DNA from 2 places in the Mesorhizobium sp. B3-2-1 genome. Region 1 is predicted to be linked to the other one. Evidence: predicted binding sites of a transcription regulator. Region 1 holds the regulator's gene; the other holds the start of a gene.
The links. The regulator LexA, encoded in region 1, represses DNA repair genes until DNA is damaged. The targets are predictions, from matches to a motif close to TGTTCNNNNTGTGTTCNG.

Region 1 (5,785 bases):
CTGTGTTTCATGGCAGTGCTGTTGTGTGTGCTTGGCCTGCTCGCGGCGAAGGTCGAAACATGGCGAGCCGGAACCCGGATGCTGGGCTCGGAGATATCGACGCAGCTGACCGGCCGCGTGGTCTCGATCGAAGAAATGGAGACCGGCCGCATCCGGCTGACCATGGACGTGATTTCGACGGCCCGCCCGAAACTGCGCTATGCGCCGGAAAGGGTCCGGCTTTCGGCACGCAAGATACCGCCGGAAATGACCGCCGGCTCGCTTGTCACAGGTTATGCCAAACTGCTGCCGCCGACCGGTCCGGTGCGGCCGGACAGCTACGACTTCTCCTTCGAGAGCTATTTCGCCGGCATCGGCGGCAGCGGCTTCTTTCTCGGCAATCCAACCGTTGTCTCCGCCGACGACGGTGAGATGCCGCTGCCGGCACGCCTTTTTTCTGGCATCGAAGATGCCCGCGAAGCCATCGCCGACCATATCAGGGGCAGCATTGGCGGCGCCGAAGGCGAGATCGCGGCGGCGCTGATCGTTGGCGTGCGCGCCGGCATTCCCAATGAAATCAACGAAGCGATGCGGCGTACCGGCATCTATCACATCATCTCCATTTCGGGACTGCATATGGCGCTGGTGGCCGGCACCATCATGGGTCTGTTACGCGGCGTCTTCGCGCTGTTTCCAGGCTTTTCCGCGCGCCGGCCGGTGAAGAAATACGCGGCCGCCGCCGCACTTTTCTCTATCGCCGCCTATCTCGTCATTTCCGGCGTCGTCGTCGCCGCCGAGCGCAGCTTCATCATGCTGGCGGTGATGCTGGCCGCCGTCTTGTTCGATCGCGCGGCACTGACCATGCGCAACCTGGCGATCTCGGCGATCGCCGTCATCCTGGTTTCCCCGCACGAGGTCGTCGGCCCGAGCTTCCAGATGTCGTTCGCTGCGACAGCGGCCTTGGTAGGCGCCTATGCCGGCTGGGCCGACCACCATGCGGGAAAGACGAGGCCACCGCCGCCAAAGCGATCCCTGCCCGGGTTCCTGACGCGAAAGTTCCTCTTGGCGACAGGTGGATTGGCCGTGACATCCATCATCGCCGGCAGCGCAACGGCGCTGTTTGCCATCTGGCATTTCCAGCGGGTGTCGCCGCTCAGCCTGTTCGCCAATCTGGCCGTCATGCCGATCGTATCGGTTGTGATGTTCCTGGCTGTCGCCAGCGCGTTGCTGATGCCGTTCGGGTTGGATTGGCCGGCTCTCTACCTCATGGGCAAGGGCCTGACGGCGATGATCGCCGTATCGGCGTGGATATCGGAGCGCTCTCCGATCGATGGGGTCGGGCTGATCTCGCAGCAATCCGTGCTGCTGGTCACCGTCGCGCTGGTCATCGCGACGATGGCGACGACCTGGCTGCGGCTTGCCGCGCTGCCATTCGCGCTTGCCGGCCTGTTGACCGTGTCGCACACGCGCACGCCCGATGTGCTGATCTCGGAAGATGCGCGGCTGGTCGCATTGCCGATCGGCAATGGCGAACTGGCCGTCAACCGGGAACGTCCGAACGAATTCGCAGCCGAAAACTGGAAACGCGCCCTGGTCTCAGAATCAATCGTCAAACCGGAAATGTTCGACAAGACGGACGGGCAATTCGACATCGCTAGTCCCACCGACCTGCCGCAGGGATCGCCGTTCTATTGCCGCGAAGGCCTGTGTCTTGCCAGGCACCCATCCGGCGCAATCATCGCCTATGTCGAGGATCGCAAGAACACCTGGAAGGCCTGCGCCTTCGCCGACCTGATCGTCGTCAATGACGCTACCGCCTATGACGCCTGCCACAATCCGCTGGTTCTCGTCGTCACGAAACGGCAACTCGCCCGCAAGGGGAGTGCCGCCGTCTTCTTCGATCCCCAGTCGGCCACGAGCCCGGCTGCGATCGAATTCGCCGTCGACGGACCATACCGGCCCTGGCACGAGCAGCGAAAATTCTCACGCGAGGCGAGGGGGCTGCCGCCCTATAAAAAGCCTGACAAACCCGATGGCAAACCGGTTCAGTAGCGTCTTATCAGCCCGACCAGCTTGCCCTGCACCTTGACCCTGTCTGGCCCGAAGATGCGTGTTTCGTAGGCTGGATTGGCGGCTTCGAGCGCGATCGAAGCGCCCTTGCGGCGAAACCGCTTCAGCGTTGCTTCCTCCTCATCGACCAGCGCCACGATGATTTCGCCCGGACTTGCCGTATCGGCATTGCGGATGATGACCGTGTCGCCGTCGAAGATACCGGCCTCGATCATCGAGTCGCCCTTGACCTCCAGCGCATAGTGCTCGCCGCCCATGATCATGTCCGGCGGCACCGAAATCGAATGCGTCTGATGCTGGATGGCATCGATCGGCACACCGGCGGCGATACGGCCCATGACCGGAATGGACACGGCTGAAACCGCATCGTCGTCGTTACCGGCCGCCGGCAGGCGAGAAGGCGCCGCCGCCGGCCTGATCTGGCGGCCGAGACCGCCTTGGCCAAGGCTGCCCTGGATGACGCTTGGCGAGAACTTCTTCGCCGCATTGAGGCCCGGCGCGATCGAGTCCGGCAGCCGCAGCACTTCCAGCGCGCGCGCCCGGTTGGGCAGCCGGCGAATGAAGCCGCGTTCCTCCAGCGCCGTGATCAGGCGATGGATCCCCGACTTGGAGGCAAGATCGAGCGCTTCCTTCATCTCGTCGAAGGAGGGCGGTATCCCGCTTTCCTTGAGCCGTTCGTGGATGAACATCAGCAGTTCATGTTGCTTGCGTGTCAGCATGGCGGCCCCCAAGGCATTGAACGAAAGGTCTGAACCAGAATCGAAAAACAAACCCAGAACAAACACTATCTGTTCCAGTTGTGTTCCGCAACCGTTTAAAGTTTAATGAATTTGTTAAGGCATCTGAAGTTTTTTGCCCGCGACAGCGGACGGCAATCGACCTTTTCCGCCGTCGGCAAGCACATTGAAATCGTTTTGGTTAATGGGCTGTGGCCCATCCTCCGCCGAGGCTTGGCATCAGTCTTTTGGAGGGCTTTTCCGGGGGTGGATCGTAAAAATTGTGGATCCATCATTCGCGGAACGAAACGAAATCAAAACGCCAACGATCGTAGCTTCGGGCAGCGATGGATCCAGGCGTCCGGCCGGCCCCGATCAAGTGCGTGCGAACAGGCGTCGCAGGAGCGCTGAAGTCATCCCGAACTCGCTTTCGAGCTGCCGGCGCGGGCAGCGTATTCGGTTGCGCCGCTGTCTTCGCTGTGGACGTAGACACGCAGGGTGTAGCCGATATGCGCCGTCATCAGCGCCTTGGCCCGCTCGACGTCACGATCGAGTGCCGCTTCCATGATCGCGGTATGGTGTTCGATCGCAATCGCTTCGCGCAGTGCCTTCATCGCCGCTTCATAGCCATCCTTGAGGCCAGCCGCGGCCCGCAATGTCGGCGCCAGACCAAGAAAGCGATGGTGCCGGCGCAGCTGATCCGAGATTGTCGAGCGGAAACGCAGCAGCCAGTCGCATGTGGCGGCGCTCAGTAGCGCCGCATGGAAAGCCTCGTGGTTCTCGTCCCATTTGTCGACGGCCGCATCCGAGGGATCGTCGACCGCGGTCTTGCAGCGGGAGAGCCGGTAGTGGGCGGTGACGACAGCATCCTCCCACTCCTTGCCGCCTTTCTCCATCGCTTCGAGGAACAGGGGGATCTCGACCACCATCCTGGCGCGCGCCAGATCCTCCAGTTCGGCCCGCGACACCGGAGCCACGGTAAAGCCGCGATTGCTGATGGCGGTGACTAGGCGTTCGGCCTCGAGCCGCGACAAGGCTTCTCGCAACGGCGTCCAGCCGACGCCGTAGGTACCGCGCAGCGCACTCAGCTTGAGCGGGGCGCCGGGCATGAGGCGCGTGGTCAGGATATCGCGCCGCAACAGCTGATAGGCTGCCTCCGTCTTTGTGGAGCTGGTTTGATCCTGCATCGCGGTCCATCCGTCGTCTGGCAGAGAAAAATTATATATGATGTCGGAGCATGGCAAGAATTATATATAATATTTGACACGGGCCGGCGGACTGACCATGATCGCCGCAGTAGCCGCGCTCCAAGCGGCGCTGATCAAATCTGGGAGGAAATGATGTTGAAGTCGAAATCCGCTTGGTTGTCGGGTTTGTTCCTGGCCGGCGCATTGATGGTGAGCGCGGGTACTGCCGCTGCCGATCAGATACGCATCGGCATTGCCAATTTCGGCGAGCACCCCCAGCTCAACGCCGCTATAGCCGGCTTCAAGAAGGCGCTGACGGATAATGGCTTCGTCGAGGGCAAGGACGTCGTCTATACGGAGAGCCATACGAATTTCGATGCATCGCTGGTGCCGCAGATGATCGCCAAGCTGCAAGCGGAGCAGCCCAAGCTGATCTACACCATCACCACGCCGGTCTCGCAGATCGCCAAGAAGGCGCTCGCGGGCTCCGGCATTCCGATCGTCTTTGCCGCGGTCACGGATCCGGTGGCGGCCAAGCTGGTACCGTCATGGGACTCCGGAGACGAAGGCATGACCGGCGCCAGCGACCTGCAGGACGTCGCCGCGGTAATGGCCTTCACCAAGAAGCTGCTGCCGAACGCCAAGCGCTTTGGCGTGCCTTACAATCCGGGCGAGGCCAACGACGTTGCCTTGGTCGAAAAGATCAAGGCGGCGGCACCCGCCGCCGGCTTCGAGGTCGTGGAAGTCGGCATCGACAACGTCAATGACATCCAGCAGCGCATCGCTTCGCTTGCCGGCAAGGCCGACGTGATCTACGGCCCGGCTTCGAACCTGATCCAGCCGGCGATCGCCGCTGTCTCCGCGGCCGCCCGCCAGGCCGGTATTCCGGTCGTCAATTCCGATGACAGCGCGGTCCGCAACGGCACCGTGCCGGCAAGCTTCGCGGTCAATTACACGCAGGTCGGTATCAACGCCGGCAACATCGCCGCCGAAATCCTAAGGGGCAAGGATCCCAAGACGATCGCGCCGTCACGTCCTGCCTACAAGGACCACATGGCGACGATCTCGCGCAAGGCGATGGCGGCGTTCGGCATCGAGATACCGGCTTCGATGGCCGATTGCGGCTGCATCGTCGACTGACATCGGGGCTGTGAGGGTGACGGCGCGGACGCCGTCACCTTGAGGTCAGGGAGGAACGATGCTCGAGATCCGATCCGCGCGCAAAGTGTTCTACAAGGGCCAGGCCGACGAGAAGGTCGCGCTGGACGGTCTCAGCCTGTCGCTTGCCACGGGCGAGTTCGGCATCGTCATCGGCTCCAACGGAGCCGGCAAGAGCAGCATGCTCAACGCCATTTCCGGCGCCCTGATCCTCGATTCCGGCCAGATCCTGATCAACGGCACCGATGTGACTGGCATGCCCGTGCACAAGCGCGCCGCGAAGCTGGCTCGGGTGTTCCAGGACCCGATGCGCGGTACCGCCGCCAGCATGACGGTCGCGGAAAACATGCTGCTGGCTGATTTGCGCAGCAGCAAGCGCACTTTGCGCCAGGGCCTGAACGCCACCCGGCTTGCGTCCTACAGGGAACGCCTATCGATACTGGGTCTCGGCCTCGAAAATCGTCTCGGCACGCGCGTCGACCTGCTCTCGGGCGGGCAGCGGCAATCCCTGTCTCTGATCATGGCAGTCGGCGGATCGCCGGACCTGCTGCTGCTCGACGAGCATACCGCGGCACTCGATCCGCGCACGGCCGAGATCGTCATGCAGGCAACGGTGCGCGCCGTCAGCGCATTGAAGCTGACGACCTTGATGGTGACCCACAACATGCAACACGC
Region 2 (5,785 bases), on a different contig from region 1:
GGAAAAGCTGGTCACCGACATCGAGGCGCTGCAGACCGTCGCGGAGCTTTGTGCCGCGACCCCCGGCGACGACGACGCAATAGGCTTCGAGGCGATCGCCGAAGTGCAGCCGGGCGGCCACTTCTTCTCGGCCGGCCACACCATGGCGCGCTACCGCACCGCCTTCTACGAGCCGCTGGTCGCCGACTGGTCGAATTTCGGCAACTGGACGCAAAGCGGCTCGAAGAACGCGACCGAACGCGCCACCGGCATCTGGAAGCGCATCCTCGCCGATTTCGAGGCGCCGGCTGCGGCCGCCGCCACGTCAGGCGTGCTCGACGCGTTCATCGCGCGGCGCACGGAAGAGGGCGGTGCGGCGCCGGTGTCGTAAAGTAGCCTGCCTACTCGCCGTTCCAGAATTGTGGCCGCGATCCCGGAACCCGCGGCGCTTCCCACGCATTCATGGAAGCGGGCCAATGCCTGGCTCCATTTGCGAGCCGTTGAGGGAGGACGACATGGGTTTCGACCAGTATCACGAACCGCCGGAAGAACTGTCGCAGCAAGTGCGGACCTTTGCCCGCATGATCACCTCGCTGATCGAGGAGGCGGAAGCGATCAGCTGGTACGAACAGCGCATGTCGGTGGAGAAGGACCCGCAGGCCAAGGCGATCATGAAGAACGCGCAGAGCGAGGAGTTCAAGCATTTCGGCATGGACCTCGAATTCCTGCTGCGCCAGAAGACGGACTGGCGCGTGGAACTGAAGGAAATCCTGTTTACGACAGGGGATATCGTGAAGGCTGGGGAGAAGGGCGAGAAGAAGGTGGATTGAGGCGGAAAGCCAGCTTTGCGAGGCCAGCCGCATTCAACTCACACCCCCACCACAAACCCGTCCAGCACGCGCTTCTGGCCGGCCTTGTCGAAGTCGATGGTCAGCTTGTTGCCTTCGATGGCTGAAATATTGCCGTTGCCGAATTTCTGGTGGAAGACGCGGTCGCCGACGTTGAAGGCCGACGGCGTGTCGGAGACGGATTTGGCGACCAGTTCGCCGTCGATGGTGCGGCCCTTCACGCTGGTGCGGCCGGCGCCGTAGCCGGAGTCTGTTTCGCCATAGCCGATGCGTTCGACCTGATGGCCCGAGCGCGTGCCCCAATTGCGGTCGGTCGCCTCGGTGCGGTTGGCCTGTGCGCGCTGCCAGCCCGGCGTCGAATAGGTGTTTGAGAAGGCGCCGGATTTTTCACCGCCGCCAGAATTGCCGCCGATATTGTCGAAGCGCGAGGCGCCATACGGGTTCTGTCTTCCAGCCCCCTGGCCGCCGCCACGGCCGGACGCGAACGAGCCGCCGCCATAGGGATTGCCGTAGCCGCCATAGGAATTGCCGGCTTCGGCGACCTCGACATGGGCTTCCGGCAGTTCCTCGAGGAAGCGCGACGGGATGGTCGATTGCCAAAGGCCGTGGATGAGGCGGTTGGAGACGAACCAGATATGCAGGTTCTTCTTGGCCCGCGTCAGGCCGACATAGGCGAGCCGCCGCTCTTCCTCGAGCCCGGAGCGGCCGCCTTCGTCCAGCGCGCGCTGGTGAGGAAAGAGGCCTTCCTCCCAGCCGGGCAGGAAAACGGTCTCGAATTCGAGGCCCTTGGCCGAGTGCAGCGTCATGATGGAAACGGCGTCTTGTCCGGCGTTCTGCTCGGCATCCATGACCAGCGCGACATGTTCGAGGAAGGAGCGCAGCGACTCGTACTGCTCCATGGAGCGAATCAGTTCCTTCAGATTCTCCAGCCGGCCGGGCGCCTCGACCGAACGGTCGTTCTTCCACATGTCGGTGTAGCCGCTCTCTTCGAGAATGGTCTCGGCGAGCTCGGTGTGCGGCGTCGTTTCCAGCGCCTTCTGCCAGCGCTCGAAATTGGCCGCCACCTCGCGCAACGCGGCGCGCGGCTTCGGCTTCAGTTCGTCGCTTTCGGCGAGATTGCCGGCGGCTTCCAGCATCGGGATGCGCAGGGCGCGGGCCGTGTCGTGGATCTGGCGGATGGTGGCTTCGCCCAGGCCGCGCTTCGGCACGTTGACGATGCGCTCGAAGGCGAGGTCGTCGGCGCCTTGCGCGACGACGCGGAAGAAGGCCATCGCGTCGCGGATTTCCATGCGCTCGTAGAAACGCGGGCCGCCGATGACGCGGTAGTTGAGGCCGAGCGTGGTGAAGCGCTCCTCGAAGGCGCGCATCTGGAAGGACGCGCGGACGAGGATCGCCATGTCGTTCAAATTATGCTTCTGGCGCTGGTAGGCCTCGATGGTCTCGCCGATGGCGCGGGCTTCTTCCTCCGAATCCCAAGCGGCATGGACGTTGACCTTGCCGTCTTCCGGATCGTTGCGGTCAGTGAACAGCGTCTTGCCGAAACGGCCCTCATTATAGGCGATGAGGTGGGAGGCGGCGCCCAGTATGTGCGCGGTCGAGCGGTAATTGCGCTCCAGCCGGATGATGGTGGAGCCGGGAAAATCCTTGTCGAAGCGCAGGATGTTGTCGACCTCGGCACCGCGCCAGCCATAGATCGACTGGTCGTCGTCGCCGACGCAGCAGATGTTTACGGTGGCGCGGGCTTCGGCCGAAGAGCGCCCAATCTCCCCCCATGTGGGGGAGATGTCGCCGGAGGCGACAGAGGGGGGCGCTGGCCCGCCGGCCTGTCGGTGCGAGGCGCCCCCCTCTGTCCTGCCGGACATCTCCCCCTCAAGGGGGGAGATCGGCTTGCCTTGCGGCCTTTGCGCCAAAAGCCGCAGCCACATGTACTGGGCGGTATTGGTGTCCTGGTACTCGTCGACGAGGATGTATTTGAAGCGCCGGTGATAGTCCTTCAGCACATCGGGATTGGCGCGGAAGATGCGGATCGGGTGGCAGAGCAGGTCGCCGAAGTCGCAGGCGTTCAGCGTCTGCAGGCGCTCCTGATAGGCCTTGTAGAGCTCGCGGCCCTTGCCGTTGGCGAAGCTGCGCGCATCGCCCTCGGCGATGTCGGCCGGACCCTGGCCCTTGTTCTTCCAGCCGTCGATCATCTGGGCGAACTGCTTTGCCGGCCAGCGCTTGTCGTCCAGCCCCTCGGCCTGGATCAGCTGCTTGATCAGCCGCACGACGTCGTCGGTGTCGAGGATCGTGAAGTCGGATCTCAGGCCGGCAAGCTCGGCGTGGCGGCGCAGCAGCTTCACGCCGATCGAGTGGAAGGTGCCGAGCCACGGCATGCCTTCGACATTGCCTTCGCCGATCAGGATGCCGATGCGCTGCTTCATCTCGCGCGCGGCCTTGTTGGTGAAGGTCACGGCCAGGATCTGCGACGGGAAGGCCTTGCCGGTGGCAAGGATGTGGGCGATGCGGGTGGTCAGCACGCGGGTCTTGCCGGTGCCGGCGCCGGCCAGCACCAGAACCGCGCCTTCGGTGGTCTCCACCGCCAGCCGCTGCTCGGGATTAAGCCCCCTGAGATAGTCCGGCGCATTGTTTTGGCCGCCGCGGGCAGCCATGGCGCGCGCGGCAATGCCCGACGGGGCCGTGGGCCGCGCATCGGGTTCGTCGAAAAAGGGCATGTCTTCGGAAAAGCCGGACATCGCCCCCGAATGTAGTGATTCGGCAGCGAAAGACCAGAACTGTCTACGTTTTGTTCCGGTAAAGTGCCTGATACGGCCAGTCGAGCGACATGGCAGCCGGCGTTGTGAACAAACGAGGGTTGCTGCCGCGGACCCATGGCCTACGCTTGACAGGCGCGGCGGTCGGGAGAAAGTTGCGTAGGGGGCGGCACGCAATGCCGGGTTGCCCAGGGCCGCCACCATGCGCGCAACAGTCGAAGGAGTATCATCTTGGCTGTCACCATCACCTCCCTCATCCTCTTCCTCATCGGCCTGGCACTTGGCGCCGGGGGTATCTGGTTGGCTTCGCTGGGCGGCAGCTGGTACTACATCATTGTCGGCCTCGCCTTCCTGATCACCGCCTGGCTGCTCTACCGGCGCCGTTCCACGGCGCTCTGGCTCTATGCGGCGATCGTGCTCGGCACGCTGGCCTGGGCGGTCTGGGAAACCGGCTTCGACTGGTGGGAGCTCGGCCCGCGCGGCGGCATCATCGTGCTGGTGGCGCTGTGGCTGCTGACGCCGTGGGCGCGGCGCGGCCTTGCCGGCCCGGACGGGCGCGCACCTCTGATCCTTGCCGTGCTGGCATCGCTGGCGGTGGCCGGCTATTCGATGACCGCGGACCCGAAGGACATCGCCGGCGCGCTCGATACCGACAAGGTGATCCCCAACGCCAATCTCGGCGGCGATGTGCCGGCGGGCGAATGGCATTATTACGGGCGCACGCAGTTCGGCCAGCGCTATTCGCCGCTCGACCAGATCACACCGGACAACGTCGCCGACCTGAAGCCGGCCTGGATCTACCGCACCGGCGACGTGAAGGGACCGGACGATGTCGGCGAGACCACCTACCAGGTGACGCCGCTCAAAATTGGCGACACGCTCTATATCTGCACGCCGCACAATTTCGCCATCGCCGTCGATGCGGCGACCGGCAAGGAGAAGTGGCGCTACGATCCCAAGATCAAGCTCGACAAGGATCGCCAGCACCAGACTTGCCGCGGCGTCTCCTACTATGCCGATGCCGCGGGCGCCGCCGGCCAGCCCTGCGCGGCACGCGTCTACCTGCCGACCTCGGATGCGCGGCTGATCGCGCTCGACGCCGCCAACGGGCAGGTTTGCCCCGCTTTCGCCGAGGCCGGCACGCTCAATCTGTTGGCCAACATGCCGTATCCCAAGTCGGGCTATTATTACTCGACTTCGGCGCCGCTGATCGCGGGCGGCAAGATCATCGTCGGCGGCGCGGTCAACGACAATTATTCGACGCAGGAGCCGTCCGGCGTCATCCGCGCCTACGACGCGAGCACCGGCAAGCTGTTGTGGAACTGGGATTCCGGCAATCCGGACCAGACGACGCCGCTGGCGGCCGGCCAGACCTACACCGCCAACTCGCCCAACATGTGGTCGACGCCGAGCGCCGACGAGAAGCTCGGCCTGCTCTACGTGCCGCTCGGTAACCAGACGCCGGACCAGCTCGGCACGGGTCGCAGCGCCAATGTCGAGAAATTCTCCTCGTCGATCACGGCGCTCGACCTCAACACCGGGCAGTTGAAATGGGTGCGCCAGACCGTGCACCATGACCTCTGGGACATGGACGTGCCGGCGCAGCCGAGCCTGATCGACATCACCAAGGCCGACGGCTCCGTGGTGCCCGCGCTGGTTGGGCCGACCAAGCAGGGCGACCTCTATGTGCTCGACCGGCGCACCGGCGAGCCGGTCATCCCGGTCAAGGAAGTCCCGGCGCCCGGGGGAGCCATCGAGGGCGACCACACATCGCCGACGCAGCCGGCGTCCGACCTTTCCTTCAACCCGCCGCCGCTGACCGAGGCCGATATGTGGGGCATCACCATGTTCGACCAGCTGGCCTGCCGGATCGCGCTCCACAAACTGCGCTATGAAGGCCGCTACACGCCGCCCTCGCTGCAGGGATCGCTGATCTATCCCGGCAATTTCGGCACTTTCAACTGGGGTGGCGTGGCGGTCGATCCGGTGCGGCAGGTGATGTTCGGCATGCCGACCTATCTCGCCTTCACATCCACGCTGATCCCCCGCGCGGATGTGCCGCCGCCGGGCGACGCCAAGGGCAGCGAGCAGGGGCTGAACCGCAACGAAGGCGCACCTTATGCGGTGGTGATGGGACCGTTCCTGTCGCCGCTGGGCATTCCGTGCCAGGCGCCGCCCTGGGGCTATGTTGCCGGCGTCGATCTTCGA

Region 2: FJW08_RS24410 (UvrD-helicase domain-containing protein) is a predicted target of LexA. The motif match lies at 3,600-3,617, and genes of this name have one in related genera.

What each region holds. Positions count from the first base shown of each region.
Region 1 is NZ_VFTI01000002.1:30,460-36,244, reverse strand. Features, by position in the region: gene FJW08_RS01980 (ComEC/Rec2 family competence protein) at 1-2,031, shown strand, start outside; gene lexA (transcriptional repressor LexA) at 2,025-2,768, opposite strand; gene FJW08_RS01970 (GntR family transcriptional regulator) at 3,179-3,952, opposite strand; gene FJW08_RS01965 (ABC transporter substrate-binding protein) at 4,106-5,092, shown strand; gene FJW08_RS01960 (ABC transporter ATP-binding protein) at 5,151-5,785, shown strand, end outside.
Region 2 is NZ_VFTI01000027.1:36,687-42,471, reverse strand. Features, by position in the region: gene FJW08_RS24420 (trimethylamine methyltransferase family protein) at 1-370, shown strand, start outside; gene FJW08_RS24415 (hypothetical protein) at 495-809, shown strand; gene FJW08_RS24410 (UvrD-helicase domain-containing protein) at 848-3,559, opposite strand; gene FJW08_RS24405 (glucose/quinate/shikimate family membrane-bound PQQ-dependent dehydrogenase) at 3,809-5,785, shown strand, end outside.